Regions from separate parts of the Pseudoalteromonas simplex genome, predicted to be linked through region 1. Evidence: predicted binding sites of a transcription regulator. Region 1 holds the regulator's gene; each other region holds the start of a gene.
The links. Region 1 encodes sigma-54, which starts transcription at its own class of promoters, with help from an activator protein. Its sites were predicted from a motif close to GTTGGCACGNNNNTNGNNT; they were not measured.
Positions count from the first base shown of each region.

Region 2: the regulator sigma-54 is predicted to act here: its motif matches at 4,052-4,070, upstream of IRQ78_RS12495 (EF-hand domain-containing protein).
Region 3: the regulator sigma-54 is predicted to act here: its motif matches at 4,783-4,801, upstream of IRQ78_RS18955 (EF-hand domain-containing protein).
Region 4: the regulator sigma-54 is predicted to act here: its motif matches at 2,054-2,072, upstream of dps (DNA starvation/stationary phase protection protein Dps).

Region 1 is NZ_JADILN010000018.1:15,687-21,224, reverse strand. It holds gene lptC (LPS export ABC transporter periplasmic protein LptC) at 1-205, shown strand, start outside; gene lptA (lipopolysaccharide transport periplasmic protein LptA) at 195-716, shown strand; gene lptB (LPS export ABC transporter ATP-binding protein) at 713-1,438, shown strand; gene IRQ78_RS19725 (RNA polymerase factor sigma-54) at 1,545-3,041, shown strand; gene hpf (ribosome hibernation promoting factor) at 3,068-3,355, shown strand; gene ptsN (PTS IIA-like nitrogen regulatory protein PtsN) at 3,359-3,811, shown strand; gene rapZ (RNase adapter RapZ) at 3,812-4,657, shown strand; gene IRQ78_RS19705 (HPr family phosphocarrier protein) at 4,671-4,943, shown strand; gene mgtE (magnesium transporter) at 5,155-5,538, shown strand, end outside.
Region 2 is NZ_JADILN010000005.1:205,660-211,197, forward strand. It holds gene lrp (leucine-responsive transcriptional regulator Lrp) at 63-542, opposite strand; gene ald (alanine dehydrogenase) at 685-1,806, shown strand; gene rluB (23S rRNA pseudouridine(2605) synthase RluB) at 1,901-2,773, opposite strand; gene scpB (SMC-Scp complex subunit ScpB) at 2,770-3,360, opposite strand; gene IRQ78_RS12495 (EF-hand domain-containing protein) at 3,491-4,012, opposite strand; gene IRQ78_RS12500 (exonuclease III) at 4,219-4,650, opposite strand; gene xthA (exodeoxyribonuclease III) at 4,894-5,538, shown strand, end outside.
Region 3 is NZ_JADILN010000015.1:46,079-51,616, reverse strand. It holds gene fmt (methionyl-tRNA formyltransferase) at 1-797, shown strand, start outside; gene rsmB (16S rRNA (cytosine(967)-C(5))-methyltransferase RsmB) at 790-2,076, shown strand; gene trkA (Trk system potassium transporter TrkA) at 2,089-3,465, shown strand; gene IRQ78_RS18970 (EF-hand domain-containing protein) at 3,550-3,768, opposite strand; gene IRQ78_RS18965 (EF-hand domain-containing protein) at 3,855-4,070, opposite strand; gene IRQ78_RS18960 (EF-hand domain-containing protein) at 4,211-4,423, opposite strand; gene IRQ78_RS18955 (EF-hand domain-containing protein) at 4,491-4,700, opposite strand; gene IRQ78_RS18950 (flagellar brake domain-containing protein) at 5,169-5,538, opposite strand, start outside.
Region 4 is NZ_JADILN010000011.1:80,041-85,578, forward strand. It holds gene IRQ78_RS17140 (RNA polymerase sigma factor) at 1-161, shown strand, start outside; gene IRQ78_RS17145 (anti-sigma factor) at 158-850, shown strand; gene IRQ78_RS17150 (CC0125/CC1285 family lipoprotein) at 862-1,326, shown strand; gene IRQ78_RS17155 (CBS domain-containing protein) at 1,493-1,912, shown strand; gene dps (DNA starvation/stationary phase protection protein Dps) at 2,140-2,658, shown strand; gene corA (magnesium/cobalt transporter CorA) at 2,719-3,675, opposite strand; gene IRQ78_RS17170 (serine hydrolase domain-containing protein) at 3,797-5,026, opposite strand; gene IRQ78_RS17175 (hypothetical protein) at 5,055-5,538, opposite strand, start outside.

The DNA of each region.
Region 1 (5,538 bases):
AAACTTAACCCATAACGGTATGATCGAAGATATAAAAGCAGAAAATATTAATGTCGACATTGATAAAATGACGATGTTTTCAAAGCAACCTGTAACACTAACAGGACCGAATTTAAAAATTACCGGTAAAGGCTTAAAAGCCGATTTAAAAGCCGAAATTGTTGAGTTAACTAACCATACACGAACCATATACTATGACCAATAAACTGAAGAAATTACTCCTGATCCCAAGCTTATTGATTGCCTTTTCGGGCGCAGCTGCCGAGCAAACAGGCGCTCAAATTAGCATTAGCTCAGATCGCCAAGTCGGTAAACTAAAAGATGGCGTTGGCATATTCGAAGGTAACGTAGAGATCGTGCATGGTGATCGTCGCATTACAGCAGAGCGACTTGAGGCACATGGCGGTGACACCGAAGGTACAGTCGAATTAATTATCGCTACAGGCAAACCAGCTTACTTCGAAGAAAAGCAAGCTGATGGCACCGTGATGAGCGCCAGCGCCGAAGAAGTTCGTTATGATGTTGCGAAACGCTTCTTAACACTCAATGGCGAAGCTGAAGTCACTCAAGCGGGTCAAAAAGTAACGGCAAAAAGCATTACCTATGATATGGCTCAACAGCTGATCAGCGCAGAAAAAGACGAAAACTCAACAGATCGTGTACACACTATTTTAGTGCCTGTAGAAAATAAAAAAGACGATAAAGGCCAACCATGAGCACATTAAAAGCAGAGCTTTTAGCTAAAAGCTACAAAGGCCGCCAAGTGGTTAAAAATGTCGGTCTTGAAGTTGAAGCGGGCAGTATTGTTGGCTTGTTAGGGCCAAATGGTGCAGGTAAAACAACGACCTTCTATATGATTGTAGGGCTCGTACCAAGCGACAAAGGAAAAATAAGCATCGATGATAACGATATCACGCTTTTGCCAATGCACAGCCGTGCGCGCTTAGGTATTGGTTATCTACCACAAGAGTCGTCTATTTTTCGAAAATTAACAGTTTACCAAAACTTGATGGCCATATTAGAGACCCGCAAAGATCTTAACAAAACAACGCGCGAAGAGACGCTTAACAACTTATTAGATGAATTTAGCATTCAACATATTCGCGATAGCCAAGGTATGGCACTGTCAGGTGGTGAACGACGCCGCGTTGAAATTGCACGTGCATTAGCCGCTAATCCTAAATTTATCCTTTTAGATGAGCCTTTTGCTGGTGTTGATCCTATTTCGGTGTTAGATATAAAGAAAATTATTGAGCACCTAAAAAATCGTGGTATTGGTGTACTTATTACTGACCATAATGTTCGAGAAACCCTTGATGTTTGTGAAAAAGCCTACATTGTTTCTCATGGGGAGCTAATTGCATCAGGGACACCTGAGCACGTATTAGCTGACCAAACTGTACGTGATGTTTATCTAGGCGAGCAATTCAGGCTGTAACCATTACGCCACCGACTAGAGCATCTGCTAGACTTATACAATGACAATAAATCGATAACAGTGTCTTCACCGTTACCGATAACTTAAAAAGGATTGTTAGGGATACATGAGGCAATCATTACAGCTGCGCATGGGCCAGCAACTTACAATGACTCCACAACTGCAACAAGCCATTCGCTTGTTGCAGCTCAGTACATTGGATCTCCAGCAAGAAATTCAAGAAGCGCTTGATAGTAATCCTCTGCTTGAAGTGGAAGAAGCGGATTACAACGAAGAAAGCATCGGTAAGAATGAGCAAAAAGCGGAGTCTGACGATGTACAAGTCAGCGCGTCTGCCGACGAAGCACCTAGCGAATTCGAGCAAGAAAGCAGTGATGCTCTGAGTAAGGATACGGTTAGCGATGACTTAGCTATGGATGTTACGTGGGATGAGTACATGAGTGCCGCCCCATCAACATCGTCTGGGCCAATGCCTGAAGACGAGTCTATTTACCAAGGTGCTTCAACAGAAACACTGCAAGAATATTTAATGTGGCAACTACAGCTCACACCATTTAGTCCTACCGATGAAGCGATTGCCGTTGCCATCGTTGAAGCTATCGATGACTCAGGTATTTTAACGGTTAGCTGCGAAGATATTGTCGAAAGCTTTAATCAAAATAATGATGAAGAAGAAATCGAACTCGATGAAGTTGAAGCTGTCTTAAAAAGAATACAGTTATTCGATCCAGTTGGTATCGGCGCGCGAAGTTTACAAGAGTGCCTGTGTATACAACTTCGTCAATTCGATGCCAATACGCCATATTTAGCTGAAACTAAAATGGTTTTATCTGAGCATATCGAATTATTAGCAAGTCGCGACTATCGCACTTTAATGAAAAAGACTAAGCTTAAAGAAAACGAGCTTAAAGAAGTGATGACGCTCATTCACAGCTTAAATCCTAAGCCTGCGGATAGCATAGTACGCGAAGAATCTGAGTACGTCATACCCGATGTATCAGTGAAAAAAGTGAAAGGCCGCTGGGTAGTCGAGTTAAACCCAGATTGTATGCCAAAAATTAGAGTGAATAGCCAATATGCAGCGATGTCTCGCTCTGTTAAATCAAGTAGCGACAGCCAATTTATTCGTTCTCACTTACAAGAAGCAAAGTGGTTTATTAAGAGCTTAGAAAGCCGTAACGATACTTTACTAAAAGTGACCAACTGTATCGTGCAACAACAGCAAGCTTTCTTTGAACATGGCCCAGAAGCAATGAAGCCAATGGTGCTAAACGATGTCGCTGAAATGGTCGAAATGCATGAATCGACGATTTCTCGGGTTACAACACAAAAATATATGCATACCCCAAGGGGAATTTTTGAGTTGAAATATTTCTTCTCAAGCCATGTCAGCACCGAAAATGGTGGTGAGTGTTCTTCTACAGCAATTCGCGCTTTAATCAAGAAGTTAGTTGCTGCAGAAAACTCGGTTAAACCATTGAGTGATAGCAAAATTGCAGATATATTGGCTGAGCAAGGAATTAAAGTAGCTAGACGTACAATTGCAAAATATCGTGAGTCTCTAGCAATACCTCCGTCTAATCAGCGTAAAAGTCTGATTTAGACGTTTTACATAGAAGGAAAATGCTTATGCAACTAAATTTAACTGGTCGTCACGTAGAAGTCACTGATTCATTAAGAGACTATGTAAACACTAAGTTCGCAAAACTAGAAAGGCATTTTGATCATATTAATAATGTTCATGTCATTTTAGATGTAGAAAAATTAAGCCAAAAAGCAGAAGCAACTTTACATGTAAACGGAGGCGAGTTGTTCGCTTCTACAGAACATCAAGATATGTACGCAGCAATTGACTCATTGATCGATAAACTTGATCGCCAAGTCATTAAGCATAAAGAGAAATTAGCTCGACATTAAATTATGAAACTTAGTTCACTTACTAATCAGGACTGCAGCAAAGCTGCGGTCCTTTTTAATAGCAAAAAAAGAATTCTTGAGTATATTAGCGAGTTAGCTCACCAGCAGTTTCCTCATTTATCTCAACAAGATATCCTAGATGCTTTTCTGAACAGGGAAAAGTTAGGTAGTACAGGTATCGGCCGAGGAATAGCTATTCCCCACGGTCGAATGAGTGGTGCTGATGAACCTCATGCATTTATTATTGTCAGTGAATCTCCCATCAATTTTGATGCGATAGACAATCGTCCCGTTGATATTTTTGTGGCACTCATCGTACCAGATGGCGATTGCCAGTTGCACTTGAAGACCTTGTCAACAATTGCTGATAGACTTAAAGATAAAGATTTTTGTAAACAGTTGCGAAGTGCTACAAGCGATCAGCAACTATTTCAAGTAATTGCATCAGAGGCATAAATGGAATTAATAATTATCAGCGGTCGCTCAGGCTCGGGGAAATCGGTCGCTTTACGAGTTCTTGAAGACTTAGGCTACTACTGTGTTGATAATATTCCTGTCAACCTACTGCCTTCGCTCGTGCGAAGTGTTTCTGATAATTATGACAAAATTGCCGTCAGTATCGACGTACGTAACTTACCGAAAGAGCAGCAAGAGTTTAATGATATTCTTGAGTACCTGCCAGGTTTTGCAAACCCAACACTATTCTACCTAGATAGTGATGACCAAACCCTAATTAAGCGCTTTTCTGAAACTCGCCGTTTGCATCCATTATCGATTGATTCTTTACCGCTTGATCTTGCCATTAAACAAGAAAAAATCCTGCTTGATGTGCTGATCACCCGCGCTGACTTTATGATTGATACCACTGATTTGAGTGTTCATCAGTTAGCAGAATCAATTCGTGAAAAGATTTTAGGTAAGAAAGATAAAAAACTGATTATTACGTTTATGTCGTTTGGTTTTAAGCATGGCATTCCAAAAGAAGCTGACTACGTTTTTGATGCACGCTTTTTACCGAACCCACACTGGGAGCCTGATTTAAAGCCACTAACCGGCCTCGATCAGCCTGTCAGGGATTATTTAGCTAGCCACAGCATAGTGCAAAAGTTCACTTGGCAGATTCAAACCTTTGTACAGACTTGGTTGCCACATCTAGAGCGCAACAACCGCAGTTACCTAACCATTGCAATTGGTTGTACAGGAGGCCAACACCGTTCTGTTTACTTAGCGCAAACAATTGGTGAAAGCTTTTCTAAAACTCATGCTAATGTAAAAATTCGCCACCGCGAACAAGATATCTAACTAGGCACCAACAATGCACGCTGAAGATACCTTTTTAATTCAAAACAAACTTGGCTTACATGCTCGCGCTGCGACTGTTTTAGCGCAACTAGCACTGCAATTTGATGCCAAAATTACACTTTTTCAAGATGAGAAAGAAGCTGAAGGCGACAGCGTGTTAGCGTTAATGCTCCTTGAAAGTAGTCAAGGAAAAGAGGTTCGTGTTGTATGCGAAGGTCCTGACGCTGACGCTGCATTAACGGCAATCGGCGAATTAATTGCGCAACGCTTTCACGAGCAAGAATAGCATTTGCTAAGACTTCAAGGTTTACGGTAAACTTACTTCGGATATTTAAAATTCCCTTTAAATATCCTACTTTTATATCGCTCGCTTTTCTAAATTACAAAACTCTTAATAAATTTATCGCAGTGCGACGATATCTCTGCAAATACACTACAAAGCAACTATGCTGTATTTGCATAGCCTATTTAAACTTTTTTCAGTTGTAAGGACGCCAATGCCAGAAGCCTTTGAACAAGATTACCCACTACAACAACTCAAACAAGTGACCAAGTCACTCAATAGTGGTCAATTTGTTCAAGTGCGCGGCATGTTAGCCAAAACGGCACCTTGTGATACAGCCCTTTTACTTGAGTCTTCTCCCCATAAAATTCGTCGTATGCTTTGGCAGCTGGTTGACCCAGATGTCCGTGGTGATGTTCTAGAGGAACTCTCTGAAGATGTACGTCTTGGCATTATTGCCCAGATGGAGCCTGAGCACATTGCTGCTGCTACAGAAGATATGGACGACGATGACTTAGGTGAGGTTTTACGTAGTCTTCCTGATACCGTATATCAAGACGTTGTTAGCGCAATGGACTCGCAAGATAGAGAAAGGGCA
Region 2 (5,538 bases), on a different contig from region 1:
ATCTTAGCCTTGATGGACTGATAATGAACAAGTTTTTGTTACTCAATGTATATTTTAACAGTTTAGGCAATATATGGGCGAATAATGACCCCTTCTTCACCTTTTACTTCTTCCATTACCACATAAGTTCGGCTTTCACTGACATTTGGTAGTTTTAGTAGAATATCACCCAGTACATTTCGATATTCCGACATATCATTTACACGTGTTTTTAATAGAAAGTCGAAATTACCCGATACTAGATGGCATTCGATTATTTCGTCGTGCTTTTTAACTGCAGCGTTAAATTCTTCGAAAACATCTGGTGAGGTTTTAGTGATGGTTACTTCTACATAAACCGACAAACCTTGGCCAAGCTTAGCAGGATCCACTACTGCTTTATATCCAAGTATATAGCCCTCTCTTTCGAGCTTTTTTACCCGCTCCAAACAAGGGGTGGCACTTAGTCCTACACGCCTTGCCAGCTCTACGTTAGAGATCCGACCATCGAGCTGTAATTCCATTAAAATTTTACGGTCTATTCTGTCGAGTAATTGATGCATAAGCCAAACCAGAGTTTTGCACTGTTTAAAATATATTTTTAGATTATATCACTAGAATACCACTTAAAAAAGGTGAGACACACTGGCTGGTCATGAATATAATAGTCAAAAATTTTATCCCGTTCTATTAAGGCGAAAAACTATGATTATTGGTGTACCTAAAGAAATCAAAAACCATGAATACCGTGTAGGTATGGTTCCTGCGAGTGTTCGTGAACTAGTAAACCATGGCCACCAAGTGTTTGTTGAAACTGATGCTGGTATGGGCATTGGCTTCACTAACGAAGATTATGTTGCAGCTGGTGCTGAAATTTTACCAACAGCAGCGGACGTTTTTGCTAAAGCTGAAATGATCGTTAAAGTAAAAGAGCCACAAGCTGTTGAGCGTGCAATGTTACGCGAAGACCAAATTCTATTTACTTACCTTCACTTAGCACCGGATCTTCCACAAACTGAAGACCTAGTTAAAAGTGGCGCAGTGTGTATCGCTTACGAAACAGTAACTGATTCACGTGGCGGTTTACCTCTTCTAGCTCCTATGAGTGAAGTTGCTGGTCGTATGTCTATCCAAGCTGGTGCACAAGCGCTTGAAAAATCAAACCACGGTCGTGGTATGTTACTTGGTGGTGTACCAGGTGTTGAGCCAGCTAAAGTTGTTGTTATCGGCGGCGGCATGGTTGGTCGTAGCGCAGCGCAAATGGCTGTTGGCCTAGGTGCTGACGTTGTTGTTCTTGACCGTAACATCGACGTACTACGTGCATTAGACGCACAGTTCGGTAATAAAGTTAAAGCTATCTACTCTACTGCTGACGCACTAGAAAAACACGTACTAGAAGCTGACCTTGTGATCGGTGGCGTACTAATCCCAGGTGCAGCAGCGCCTAAACTAGTGACAGCTGAGCACATCAAAGCAATGAAGCCTGGTTCTGCAATCGTTGACGTTGCAATCGACCAAGGTGGTTGTATCGCAACGTCTAAAGCGACAACTCACGCTGATCCTACTTACATTGTTGATGACGTTGTTCACTACTGTGTTGCTAACATGCCAGGTGCTGTTCCACGTACTTCTACGTTCGCACTTAACAATGCAACATTACCATTCATCATCAACCTTGCTAACAAAGGTTATAAGAAAGCGCTTCTTGACGATGCTAACTTCTTAAAAGGCTTAAACGTAATCAAAGGCCAAGTTACTTATAAAGAAGTAGCTGAAGCTTTCAACATGGAATATGTTGACCCACGTACAGCAGTCGAAAATGCTTAATTAGCATTGTGAAACAAAAAAAGCAGCGAAATCGCTGCTTTTTTATGCCTGTTTGCAAATAAATTAGTTTATCTGCGAACAATTATATTTCTGATTAACGACGCTTAGTTTGTTTAGCGCGTTGATTGTGCTTTTTAACCGCCTTACGGATTTGGTTGATTTTGGCACGTTTGTCTTTACGCTTTTCAGGAATAACCGACAGCTTAGTTTGCGTTTCGCGGCCTAGTTGTACTGTTTTGCGTAAATAGTTAACCGTGTCTAAATCAAGCTCAGCCCAACCACCTTGTGGCAAGCGCTTATCAAGCTCTAACTTACCGTAACGAATACGGATAAGGCGCGATACTTCAACATCTTGTGATTGCCATAAACGACGTACTTCGCGGTTACGACCTTCTGTTAAAGTCACATTGAACCAACGGTTGATACCTTCACCACCCATAGGTTTGATGTTTAAGAATTTTGCAGGACCATCTTCAAGCTCAACGCCTTTTGTTAAAGTGCGTAGCGTTTCGTTAGTCACTTCACCAAACACACGAGCTGAGTACTCACGCTCTACTTCGTAGCTTGGGTGCATTAAACGGTTAGCAAGTTCACCATCGTTAGTAAACAGCATTAAACCTGCGGTATTAATATCTAATCGGCCAACTGCAATCCAGCGTTCGCCATCAACACGTGGTAAACGGTCAAATACCGTACGACGACCTTCTGGGTCTTTACGCGTACATAACTCACCTTCTGGTTTGTTATACATAAGCACACGACAAATACGGTCGGCTTTGTCTTCGATTTTCACTACGTGACCGTCAACACGAATTACATCGGTTGCTTCTACGCGGTCGCCTAAACGAGCCACTTTACCATTCACGCTCACGCGGTTGGCATCGATGTATTTTTCCATTTCACGACGTGAACCCACGCCAGCACGGGCTAATACTTTTTGTAACTTTTCAGTTTCTACATTACTCATTCAGATAGTTCTCTCACAGAAGGATCGCTCAATAACTGGTTGATTTTACTCTCCTGAAGTTCAGGTAACGGCGGTAATTCATCTAAACCAGCTAATGAAAAATAATCTAAGAAAGCGGATGTTGTGGCATACAACGCTGGGCGCCCAGGCACCTCTTTATGGCCAACAACCCTAACCCACTCTCTTTCTAATAAGGTTTTAATTATTCCTGAGCCAACAGCAACCCCCCGTACTTGTTCAATTTCACCACGGGTAATAGGTTGTCTATAAGCAATTAAGGATAAAGTTTCTAGTAGTGCTCGTGAGTATTTAGGTGCGCGCTCTTGCCATAAGTTTGCCAGCCAAGGCGCTAAACTAGCGCAGGCTTGAAACCTGTAACCGCTGCCTACTGCAACAAGCTTAATGCCTCGGGTTTGATAATGCGTTTGAATTTGTTCAATTGCATTATTAATGCGCGGCATAGATACGCTTAAATCAGCTAATACTGACTCTTTTAAATGACGTTTAGACACAGGTTTTCCAGCAACAAAAATCGCGGCTTCTATGATTTCGACTAACTGTTCATCACTGATACGTTTTGTGGCCATTGCTACTAAAGGTCATTTTAAATCACTAACGCACTATTATGACAGAAGTCAGCCAAGGTTGGAAAAATTATTGTAAAAAAGCCAGTGTAAAACACTGGCTTTGGGGGATTTTTATGAATGAATATTGAAATTAGCTCTTTTTAACCATTTCAAGGGCATCATCTTCGGCAACGTCGCTGCCATATTTGCTAATGTAATTAACAAATTCAGTGCGGCTTACACGCTTATCTTTGTTGCTATCCATATAGCCAAAGTGATTTGCGATATCGTCGTCATCGGCTTCTTCAATAGAAACATAACCATTTTTGTCGTTATCTAACGATTTAAAGTCATTTTCGATTGGGTCAAATTTAGCGATTTCAGCTTTAAATGCTGATTCAGATACCTCACTATCAGTTGCTACCTTGCCCGTATTTAATTGCATGTATGCATTAAATTCAGTACGGCTGATTTGCTCATCCATATTGGTATCGATATTTGAAAAATGCTCCCAAATTGCATCATCGTCAGCTTCTACCTTAGAGATATAACCGTCATTGTCATTATCTAGGCTGCCAAAATCACTGTCGATTTTTGCTAAAGAGTTACTTGCAGAACATGCTGAAAGACTTAGTGCTGCTAAAATTGTTGATGCTAAAGTTAACTTGTTCATAAGACATTTCCTTGTAGTCGATTAGATTCACTTCGACTGTTACAAGTTGAATGCCAAAATGCCTTATTGGCTAAAATCAAGCACTTACAGCTCGGTTAAGTTGAGGTTAAGCCTATGATTTAGCAAGCTTTTCATGGAGTGCTGTAATTTTTTCATAAAAAAAGCGCTCCGAAGAGCGCTTTTTACAAATAACAAAAATGCCGCTATTAGATAGCTGCGTTTTGGTAACGCTTAACGAAGTCTGTTACTGCTTCGCCATTACATTTTAACGTATTTAAGTTACCAATTTTTTCACGCACAGGTGTTAAACCTTTTTTAAGTGCAGTGATGCAAAGTTGAGTTTCTTTTTGCTCATTTTTAGCAAACACTTCAACAGCTGCTTTTGCTGCTTCTTGTGATTGTGCTTTTTTAGCAATCTCACGGATGTCAGTACCGTTACATAAAATGCTTTTTGAAAAACGTGACATTGAAATGCCATGCTTTGCTGCTTCTTTACGTGCAGCGGTAAACCCTTCGTTTGCACTTAAGCTACATAACTTCGATTCAATACTGTTATCAGCTGAAAAGTAGTGCGGGTTGCTTGCTAATGAGCCAAATGAGATACATGCAAGAGAAAGCATCACTAATTGTTTTTTCATGGTTTACCTTTAAATAGTACATAATATGAACGGGTGGTTTGCGCGCATTATATAAACAAAAATAAGCAGATCAACTGAATTATTTATTTAATTTAATAATTAATAGTGAGTTAACAATGTTTTTAAATTAAGCAGCAATTGATCAACATTTACCCAATTTGATTTTCGTAATTAGCTCATGAATAAGCCCTAGTTTGATGATAGAATTGCGCTAAACACTGAAACAAAAATAATAGGTGCACCATGAAGGTAATCTCATTTAACATTAACGGCCTGCGCGCTCGTTTACACCAATTGCAAGCCGTAATTGATAAACATCAACCAGATATTATTGGCTTACAAGAAATCAAAGTACATGATGAAGCCTTCCCTCTAGAAGACGTACAAAAAATGGGTTATCACGTTTATTTTCACGGTCAAAAAGCACATTACGGCGTGGCAATGTTATGTAAACAAGAGCCAAAATCAGTTGTTAAAGGCTTTGCAACCGATACCGACGAATCACAGCGTCGTATGATCAGTGTTACCGTGACACAAGAAAATGGTCGTGACCTAACGGTGATGAATGGCTACTTCCCGCAAGGGGATAATATTGCCCACGAAACCAAATTCCCTTATAAGCGTCAGTTCTATAAAGATTTAATGACTCACTTAGAAGATAACCACACGGCTGATCAAGATGTTATTGTGATGGGCGACATTAATATTTCACCGACCGATCTCGACATTGGTATTGGTGAACCAAACCGTAAGCGCTGGTTAAAAACAGGTAAGTGTTCTTTCCAACCTGAAGAGCGTGAATGGTTAAGCACTTTATTAAACTGGGGCTTTAAAGATACCTTCCGTGAACTTTACCCAGAAAAAACTGAGCAATACTCGTGGTTTGAT
Region 3 (5,538 bases), on a different contig from region 1:
AAGAGCTGGCACTTGCTCATGATTTACCTGTATTTCAACCGCAATCACTCAAATCAGATGAAGCGCTTGCAGAGCTTACCAGCCTGAACGCCGATATTATGATTGTAGTGGCGTACGGCTTACTGTTACCAAAAGCGATTTTAGATGCACCGCGCTTAGGCTGCTTAAACGTGCATGGCTCTATTTTACCGCGCTGGCGTGGTGCTGCACCGATCCAACGTGCTATTTGGGCTGGTGACAACGAAACCGGTGTAACAATAATGCAAATGGATGAAGGCTTAGATACAGGCGACATGCTGCATATCAGCCGTTGCCCAATTGATAGCACAGAAACCAGTAGCTCTTTATACGATAAATTAGCTGCATTGGGTCCTGATGCACTGATCAGTACAATCAACCGTCTTGCTGCATGTGAAATCACTCCAGAAAAGCAAGATGACGCACAAGCTAATTACGCTAAAAAGTTATCAAAAGACGAAGCCAATATTGATTGGTCAATGGATGCTGCGCAAATTGAGCGTAATATCCGCGCTTTTAATCCATGGCCTGTTTGTTTTACCGAAATGGCAGGACAAACAGTAAAAATTTGGCAAGCCGAAGTTGTATCGCAAACTGCACAAGCCGGTAAAATCATTGCTGCTGATAAGCAAGGTATTACTGTTGGCTGTGGGCAAGATGCACTTAAAATCACCCTTCTTCAACCGCAAGGTAAAAAACCAATGGCTGTTACTGACTTTTTAAATGGTCGCAGTGATTGGGTCGAGCCTGGCTCAGTATTAGGTCAAAGCAATGAGTAATGTAAGAGCACTTGCTGCTGAAACCCTTTACAACGTAGTCGATAAAGGCGCGTCGCTTAATCAAGAGCTACCTTTTGCAAGCCAGGGTTTATCGCCGAAAGATAAAGCCTTACTACAACAAATTTGCTACGGTGTGCTGCGCTATTTACCTAGCCTAGAAAATTATTGCCAGCAACTTTTAGATCAACCACTAAAAGGTAAGCGCCGTATTTTCCAGTTCTTGTTGTATGTGGGTATTTACCAACTTCAACATATGCGTGTACCACCTCATGCAGCAATCAGCGAAACGGTTAATGCGCTTCAGCAAATGCGCGCACTGGGTTTAAAAGGTCTGATTAACGCGATTTTACGCAGTTTCCAACGTGAGCAAGCTGAGCTTGAAGAAAAAGCAAAGCAAATTCCTGTTTGCAAATTTAACCACCCAGGTTGGTTTATCAAACAAGTTACTGCAGCTTATCCTGATAACTGGCAAGAAATTCTTGAAGCGAATCAGTTGCAAGCACCTATGTGGTTACGTGTAAACCAAGCGCAGTACAGCACCCAAGAATACAGCGAGATGCTTAAAGCAAATGATATTGAGCATACCCTTAATGCTGATTTTCCTGATGGTATTAAACTAGCTAAACCGTGTGATGTATACGCATTACCAGAGTTTGATACCGGTGCCTGCTCAGTTCAAGATGCAGCGGCACAATTAGCAGCACGCTTTTTAGATCCACAAAATGATGATGTCATTTTAGATGCGTGTGCAGCGCCAGGTGGTAAAACGTGCCATATCCTAGAACTGGCCGACGCTGACGTATTAGCACTAGATAGCGACAGCGAGCGTCTAGAACGTGTTAAACAAAACTTAGTGCGTATTGGCTTGGCTGCCGATCTACAATGTGCCGATGCTTCACAACCCCATATCTGGTGGGATGAACAGCAATTCGACCGTATTTTGCTTGATGTGCCTTGTTCAGCAACTGGCGTGATCCGTCGTCACCCTGATATTAAGTGGTTACGTCGTGCATCTGATATTGAAGATCTAGCTAACTTACAAGGCGATATCCTAAATAGCATTTGGCCTCTACTTAAGCCTGGTGGTACGTTAGTTTATGCGACCTGCTCTGTATTACCGCAAGAGAACCAACAACAAGTTGCGAAGTTCCTTGCCAATAATCAAAGTGCTGAACACATACCTTTGCATGAAAACGACACCCCTACTTTACCTGGTCTGCAATTACTGCCTGGTGAAAGTGACGGTTTCTATTACGCAAAGCTAGTTAAAAAACACTAATAAGAACAAGCTATGAAAATAATCATACTCGGTGCCGGACAAGTTGGTGGCACATTGGCAGAAAACCTCGTAGGTGAGCAAAATGAGATCACCGTTGTCGATATCGACGGTAACCGTTTGCGAGAGCTACAAGATAAGTACGACTTACAAGGTGTTACCGGTCACAGTGCGCATCCCGATGTATTGCGTCGCGCAGGCGCAGAAGACGCCGATATGATTATTGCCGTAACCAGTTCAGATGAAGTGAACATGGTTGCTTGCCAAGTTGCTTATAGTATTTTTAACACACCAACCAAAATTGCCCGTATTCGCTCAGAGCAATACTTAAAGTACCGTGAAAAGCTATTTCATAATGACGACTTACCTGTTGATCACTACATTGCTCCTGAAGCGCTGGTAACTAAGTATATTCGTCGCTTAATCGACTATCCGGGTGCTTTACAGGTATTACAATTTGCCGATGGCATGTTATCGCTGGTTGCGGTGAAAGCCTATTACGGTGGTTTGCTGGTGGGTTATGCACTTTCAGCCTTGAAAGAGCACATCCCGAATGTCGAAACCCGGGTAGCGGCTATTTATCGTCAAGGTAAAGCGATTAAACCACTTGGCACAACCGTTATCGAAGCGGACGATGAAGTGTTCTTTATCGCTGCAACAAAGCATATTCGCGCAGTCATGAATGAACTTCAAAAGCTCGAACGTTCATACAAAAAGATCATGATCGCCGGTGGTGGTAATATCGGTGCGGGCCTTGCGCGTTCACTTGAGAAAAACCACAGCGTTAAGCTGCTTGAGCGCAATAAAGAGCGTGCAGCACAGCTTTCTGAAATGCTTGATAACACCGTCGTATTTTGTGGCGATGCCTCTGATCAAGAACTGTTATCTGAAGAACATATTGAACAAGTAGATGTTTTCATTGCTGTTACCAATGATGATGAAGCAAACATTATGTCTGCGATGCTGGCAAAGCGTATGGGCGCACAAAAAACCATGGTGCTTATTCAGCGTGGCGCTTATGTAGACTTAGTACAAGGTGGTGAGATTGATATTGCTATTTCGCCTCAGCAAGCCACTATTTCAGCACTACTAACACACGTTCGCCGTGGTGACATTGTTAATGTTTATTCGTTACGTAAAGGCGCAGCAGAAGCTATTGAAGCTGTCGCTCATGGTGATGAGCATACATCTAAAGTTGTTGGCCGAGCAATTGCTGATATTAAGCTACCAGCTGGAACTACCATTGGTGCAATTGTACGTAACGATGATGTGCTGATTGCCCATGACGATACCGTTATTCAGTCTGGCGACCACGTTATCATGTTCTTGATTGATAAAAAGCACATTACAGTTGTTGAAAAGCTATTCCAAGTAAGTGCTATCTTCTTGTAAACGAACGCTTATAAACGAAAAAAGCAGCCATGACAGCTGCTTTACGACTCTTGAAGTGAAAGTACCTAACTTTTCTAAAAGATTCTACTGAATTTGAGCAAACTCTTCTTTTGAAAGTTCGCCATTACCATCGCTATCTAACTCTGGAAATAACTTTTCAAGCTGCATATTTGCAGACGCTTCTTCTTTGCTGATCACACCATCACCGTCGGTATCGAACGTTGCAAAGCTTACGCCTTGTGCAAAGGCTGCTGATGATGTTGCTAGTGCTAAAATTGCGATTGTTGTGCTTAACTGTTTCATAATAACTACCTTAAATTTTAAAAGAGTGAAATCCGTTTCTGAGATCCTTGCTTAGTGGAAACTGGTATAACTACGTACTAATTCAGTTATTCGGCTTCAGAGAACTCAGCTTCAGTAAGAACGCCGTCGCCATTCACATCTAGTGTTTTAAACTGCGACATAATTTTTGCGTCAACGGCTGCTTCACTTTTGCTAACCACGCCATTACCGTCAACGTCTAGAGTGTCAAAGTCAGATGCTGCAAAAGCTGCTGATGATGATGCAAGTGCGATTAAAGCTAATGTTTTGTTTACTGTTTTCATAATCATATTCCTTCAATATTAAAAGTGTTAGCTGATCACACTTCCAGTGTTGTCCTTTGTCATGGATTCCCTTATCCATTTAGGCTGTCTTTGGCAGCTCAGAACTAATCAGCTAAATAAACTGGTTTTGCTTAATCACATTAAGCTTTTGAAAATTCTTGTTTCGATAACTCACCGTTACCGTCAGTGTCTAGTTTACTGAATTTGCTCATAAGCTCTGCATCTACCGATGCTTCGCTTTGGCTGATAACACCATTGCCATCAACATCTAAGGTATCGAAGTCACTCATCGCAAATGCTGCAGATGAAGATACAAGTGCCATAAGTGCTAGTGTTTTATTTACTGTGTTCATAATGTCATTCCTTCAAAATGTGTTGTCTTGAGTTAGAAATCCTTTTCAGTGCGTCCTTACAATGAAATTAAGCTTTTGAGTACTCTTGTTTTGACAGCTCACCGTTGCCGTCTGTATCAAGCTCTTTAAATTGGCTCATTAATGCTTCGCTTACAGATGCTTCGCTTTTGCTGATTGCGCCATCACCATTAACATCTAATGTGTCAAAGTCAGCGGCAAATGCTGCAGATGAAGTTGCAAGAGCTACAAGTGCTAAAGTTTTGTGTAACGTTTTCATAATCACTATTCCTTCAATGTTGTCTCAACTGTGATAAAGGATATGTTCCTGAATCAGTTTTTCTCTGTGTTCGCTAAGACTATTTCAACTTCGATGCCAAAGTTAAAAAGAACAATAAAATCAGTGTATTAAATTAAAATACCGAGAATTAGGGGGAAATAACGCGATTTATTTGTTGCTGTTTTGCAACAAGCTCGGTGGTTGGTTTTTTGTCACCTTTAAAATCAATAAGTTACAAAGATTAAAATGGAGACAATAGCGATTAATTCGGATTAGAAAACAGAAAAGTTAGGGATTGGAAAATAAACTCTATCTGAACAACAAAACTTAAAGAAAAAAATCGAAATTAATTTAATTAGTAATACATTGATTTAATTGGTTATTTAAATTTATTTATAAAATAATTTTAATATCTGTAGGGTTAAATTGAGGAAAATAGCCATTTTGTTGCAAAATGGCGAATTGGCATTAACTATCCAACACTGAAAGGTCAATTAAGTGCTCTTCCATGAATTTTTTCATTTCATCTTCACTGGTATCAAGTTGCACACCAAACATAAAGCCACCCGCTCGCTTGCGTACGCTGCATACCTTGCCACTAAACTCACGTTTACTTAGGGTGATTTGGCAGCTTTGTCCTTTAAAAGCGCTTAAGTCCTCCTTGCTATTAATATCAAACTGCACACCTGTCACAGAAATATCTTTAATAAGCCCTGCCAATTTTTGCTCCGAAATCACTAAGTTTGCAGGGAATAAAGTAGGAATACGCGCTTCACTACGCAAGCTATAAAGCTGCACTTGCTGAGGAAAGTCGAGAAAAATTAAGCGATAAGGGTGC
Region 4 (5,538 bases), on a different contig from region 1:
AACGCGCTATTGTATCCCTCGTGGCAGTGCAAGGTATGGCTTACAAAGATGTTGCGCACACCCTCGAAATACCTGTTGGCACCGTGATGAGTAAATTGTCACGAGCCAGAGCTGCACTTTATCAATTAATTAAGCCTGATTTCACTAAGGAAAACGCATGAAGATTGATGACCAAACACTCAGTGCTTTTTTAGACAATGAATTACCAGCAAACGAAATGGACGCAATACGTAATGCAATTGCTGAAGATGAGCAACTCGCTTTACGCCTAGCTGAACTATCTGAAGTTGACATGCTAGTTAAACAACACGCAGCACAGATTGATGCAATGCCCTTGTCTGATGAACTTGCACAAACAATCGAGCAACATAATAAAGAGAATGTCGTTTCGCTATCCAAATGGCAGCAAATTAAACTAGCTGGTCGCAAACAAATGGCCGTTGCAGCAAGTATTGCGGTGCTTTTTACAGTCGCTATTGCTAGCTTTGTTCAACAACAAGGTTTGGAACAACCCATTGCCAACGCATTAGATCAACAACTGAGTGGCGACAACACACTATTAGATACAAACAGAAGCCTAACTGCACAGCTTAGCTTTGTTAATACTAATGGCGATTTTTGCCGCCAATACACGCTGTATTCTAAAACTACCCAGCAAACACATATTGCTTGTAAACAACAAGGAATTTGGCAGCTTCATGCATCGAGCGAGCAACGCGCAATGTCAAGCCAAAGCTATCGCTTAGCAAGTAAAACACCTGCGCTTGATAGTTACATCGACGAGCACATTCAAGGCCAACCGTTAGATCGTAACGCCGAACAACAAGCACTGACTAGCCATTGGCAATAAGCGAGACAATCATGAAACACGTATTATTAGCTTATATTGCCATTGTATTAATTGGCTGCACCAGCAGCCAACATTCGAATGATAAAAACATTCCTGGCCTAACAACTAAGCAGCTTGCAGATAATCAATATATCCTTCGATACGAGACTCGTCACGGTTCAAAGCGCTCAGCGCTTGAGCAAAGTATGCTGCAAGCCGCCAACATTACGATAGACACCGGTTATGACTGGTTTCTCGTTGCCGAGCAGGCAGTTGATGTTGAACGCACCAAGCCCACTAACAAACCACGTTTTGAGCAAAGAGCCCACTGCGGTTTATTAACCTGCACAAGTCAAACTTCGCCAGCACTGCATGAGTCAACGTTATTAGAGCGCACAATAGCCGTACAATTAACAATCATTTTAGGAAAAGGCATAAAACCAAGTGAAAAAGCGCATGATGCTTATACGCTAATTGAACAAGCTAATAATTCATAAAATTAATATTTAAAGGTAAAAATTATCCTCATTACATCTTTTTACCTACTGCTGAACTGCATAAGTAATTACACCGTTAATCACTAATACTTTGATCTCACTTAAGTGAAATTAACTAGATAAGCGCTAAACTTACCACAACTTGATTAATTGTAAGGATGTAGCCATGACACACCTAGTTAGTGATTTAATGACGCCAGACCCATTTGCTATTAGCGCGCAAAATACCCTGCATGATGCTCATAATCTAATGAAAGAGAAAAATGTTCGTCATATCCCTGTGATCAATGAGCATGGTGGTTTGGTTGGCATGTTAACACAAAAAATCATGATTGCTCAGGTAATGAATATCATGGCTAATTACAGTGCCAGCGCCCTCGAACGCAAGGAAAAGCAAACTAAAGTGGTTGATATTATGGCTACCGATTTTACCAGTATCTCGCCAGAGCAACCGCTACACGAAGTTGCTAAGTTTTTTGTTGAAAACCGTCATGGCTGCATGCCTGTGGTTGATAAAGATAACAACCTAGTGGGCATTCTAACCTCATCTGATTTTGTTCGTTTAGCGGCGGCTTTACTTTCTTAAGTCGTAACTTTGTATCTGCACACTGAATTTTTTACAGAAGGTGTGCAGAGTTTTCATACTTCTTCTTAGCTAGTATCACCCTCCCTCAAGACTTAAATAAAATTAATCTATTAAATTCAGAACCTTATAGTTTAAAAATTATTAGGCACAACGCTTGCTTCTGTGTAATTACACATGCTTTTTAGATTAAAAGCGAAAGGAAATTTACAGATAATCTCGGAGGAGTAATGAGTAATTCATCATCAAAAATCGCAGAATTTACAGCACCGGGTGTTAAAGACCAAGCTGCAGCGGACACGATTGCTATTCTAGACCAACGCATGGTCGCTTTAATCGATTTACACCTCACTTTAAAACACATTCATTGGAATGTTGTTGGTCCTAATTTTATTGGTGTACACGAAATGTTAGACCCACAAGTAAGCGCAGTGCAAGAGATGACTGACACGATTGCAGAGCGTATTGCAACCATGGGCGGCGTACCTGTTGGCACACCTCAATCAATTGTAGAACGCCGTACTTGGCAAGATTATTCAATTGGTAAAGGCTTAGTTACTGACCACCTAACAGCGCTTGATAAAGTGTATAACGGTGTTAATAAAGACCACCGTGCAGCTATCGATAAGCTTGGTGAGCTAGACCCAGTTTCTGAAGATATGATCACCGGCCAACTGGCTGATTTAGAACAATTCCAATGGTTTGTTCGTGCGCATATTGAATCGTCTACCGGCGAATTGAAAGGTTAAACCCCCTAGGTCTATCCGAAGACCCCTTGCCCAGCATTTGCTGGGCTTTTTTATGCTTTGTTACAACCAACCTTTATGTTTAAAGAACAAGTAAGGTGCAAAGCCAGACAGCAACATAATGCCAATTGCAAACGGGTAACCCCATGCCCATTGCAGTTCAGGCATGCTGTTAAAATTCATCCCATAAATACTGGCGACAACGGTTGGAGGTAAAAACACCACTGAGGCGATAGAGAAGGTTTTGATAATTTGGTTTTGTTCGATGTTAATAAAACCCTGAGTCGAGTCCATTAAGAAATTCACCTTATCAAACAAAAATGTACAGTGAGACATAAGGGTATCAATATCGAGTACAATTTCACGTAGTGATTCGCGGTCTTCTGTCGGCGCTCCTAGGTGGCGCAGTAAAAACGAAATATTCCGGCGCGTATCCATCAAACATAAACGCACCTTACCGTTATTATCTTCAAGGCGAGAAATTCGGCTAACGGCTTCTTCTAAGTCAGAGTCATCCTCTTCAAGTACATAGGCACTGAGTTTTTCTAACTGATGATGCATGTCTTCAAGCATATCAGCGTGGTTTTCGACTTTTTGGTCAAATAAAGTCACCAAAAGTTGCTTTGGATTATCACACGCCACTTGCCCTTTCCGAGCACGTAGTCGTAATAGACGAAAATCGGCTAGTTCATCATCGCGGATTGTCAGCAAACAGTTGTCTTGTAACAAACAAGCTACGGTTACCGTGTTAAAGCGCCCTTCGTTTGGTGACATGAAAAGCGCATGCACATGCAAGCCTTCATGGTCGATAAAGCAACGAGAAGAGGCCTCGATTTCTTCAACATCATCAGCGCCGGGTAAGGTGATATTAAGGGTGCTTGCCAGCGCTTGTCGTTCTTCTTCAGTCGGATTTATAGTATCAATCCAATGGGCATTCTTAATAGCGGTTGCAAGAGGCATATCAGCAGCTGGCTCTGTTTCTGTGATCACACCTTGGTCTATAGAAAAAAATCGTAACATGCGCCCTACCCTGAATAATCAATGTATAGCAAATACTATAGCTGTTCACGTTAATGAACAATGACAATGCTACTAATTACCGGGTAAAGCAGAAAAATAATTTAAACCTAACATCAATTGCTTATTTCGCTTTTTTGAAGCGCACCACAAGCATACCTATCAAGATGATGCCAAGGCCTAATAAGCAGGGTACAAAAGCACTTTGCAGGGCAACATCAAACGCTAAAAAGTCGGGGGAACCGGTTTGCCAAAGCGTCCATTCATACCCGAGTTTTGATGCAATATGTTCACCGCCGCTACTAACTACGATGATTGCATCATTGTTATCTGGGTTAATACGAAGCGTGCTATTTATTGCCGGTTCATTTGCGCCGTCATGGCCAAACACAAAATCTCCCGATGCTGTTGGCGCATAAAGCATGGTACCTAGCCCCCAAATTGGTGCGCCTAAGCTAATAGCCAATGGCTCTCGCATGGTACTGATCATTTGCGGGCTTAACTGCCCTGTTTGAGGTGATGTTAATGCTTGCACTAAAGCGATTAAGTCATGGCTACTTGCCAGTAAGCCTGTTGCCGCTGCCGATGCGTATTGAAAATGCCCAGCAGCTTGCCCGCTTTTATCATAAGCAGGTGCGATATTGTCTAACTCAGTGAGTACATCGTAACTGGCATCAGTCATATTAACTGGCTTAAAGACGTTATCAGCCATCCAAGTTGCAAAGCGTTGATTCGTTTTCTCTTCTACCAGCAGCTCCAGCATCAAATAGCCGCCCCCAGAATACTGAAAATCGCCCACAGGCTTGGTGACTTTAATTTCACGCACACCCGTTGATGATATCGGCTTGTTTAGTGACTCAAGCAAGCTTGGTACAGTTTCATTTAGCTCAATATCAGCAAAGCCTAAACCATCACCAAGCCCCGCAGTATGAGATAACAGATGAGCAAGGCTAACAGTTTGATTATCAAACTCTGATTCAGGTAACTGCCAGCCCGTCAGTTGCTCATTAATCGCGCGTTCTAAACGAATTTGTTGTTGCTCAGCCAGAGTAATCACGCCATAGGCGGTAATAAATTTACTCAGTGATGCCACGGGGAACAGAGTATTGGCGGTTATTTCATCTTTGCTTTTTGAGTAATCTTGAAAAACCACTTGGCCATTTTCAATCAAAACATAAGCGATGTTTACGTGTTTGTTAGCAATCAGCACCTGACTATTAGCAATAAACTGCTCAGTGTTGCCAGTTTCGGCAATGGGTTTTAAAAACCAACCACTGACACCACCATATACGCAGGTAGCAGCCCAAACAAATGACAAAAATAGCGTTAACAGAATCGTTTTAAACCAGCTCATACCCTATTCCTTATGTTACAAAGCGTTGTTAAATCACTTCAATTTGCTCAGGTTTTTTGATAAAGAACACCATTAAAATTAATAATGCTGCAGGGAATAAAAACACATTCAAATAAGCAAAAATCACCGTTAGCTGTAAGATGCACATCAGCAACAATAGGATAGAAAACACCGTTAGCAGCGATGACATACCATGGCGTTTTGTCAGTAATAATGCGGCTGTGATCAAACCCACTAACGCATACAAGCCTAAACTCCCAGCCGAGACCACCATGGCAATAATTGAAATACTTTCTACGACATCATTCGATGCTTTATCACCTGCAACAGCAAGATAAACATCACATAACACAGTGGCATGAAAAGCTAATACCAACACCGCCAACACACATAACAAGATGCGTACACCTTCAACATCAAACATATCTTTTAGTGCCTTGCGTAAACTCAGGTAAACGTAAATTTCAAGTGCACCGATGAGCACGAACACAAAGTCTGAAAAACTTAAGCTT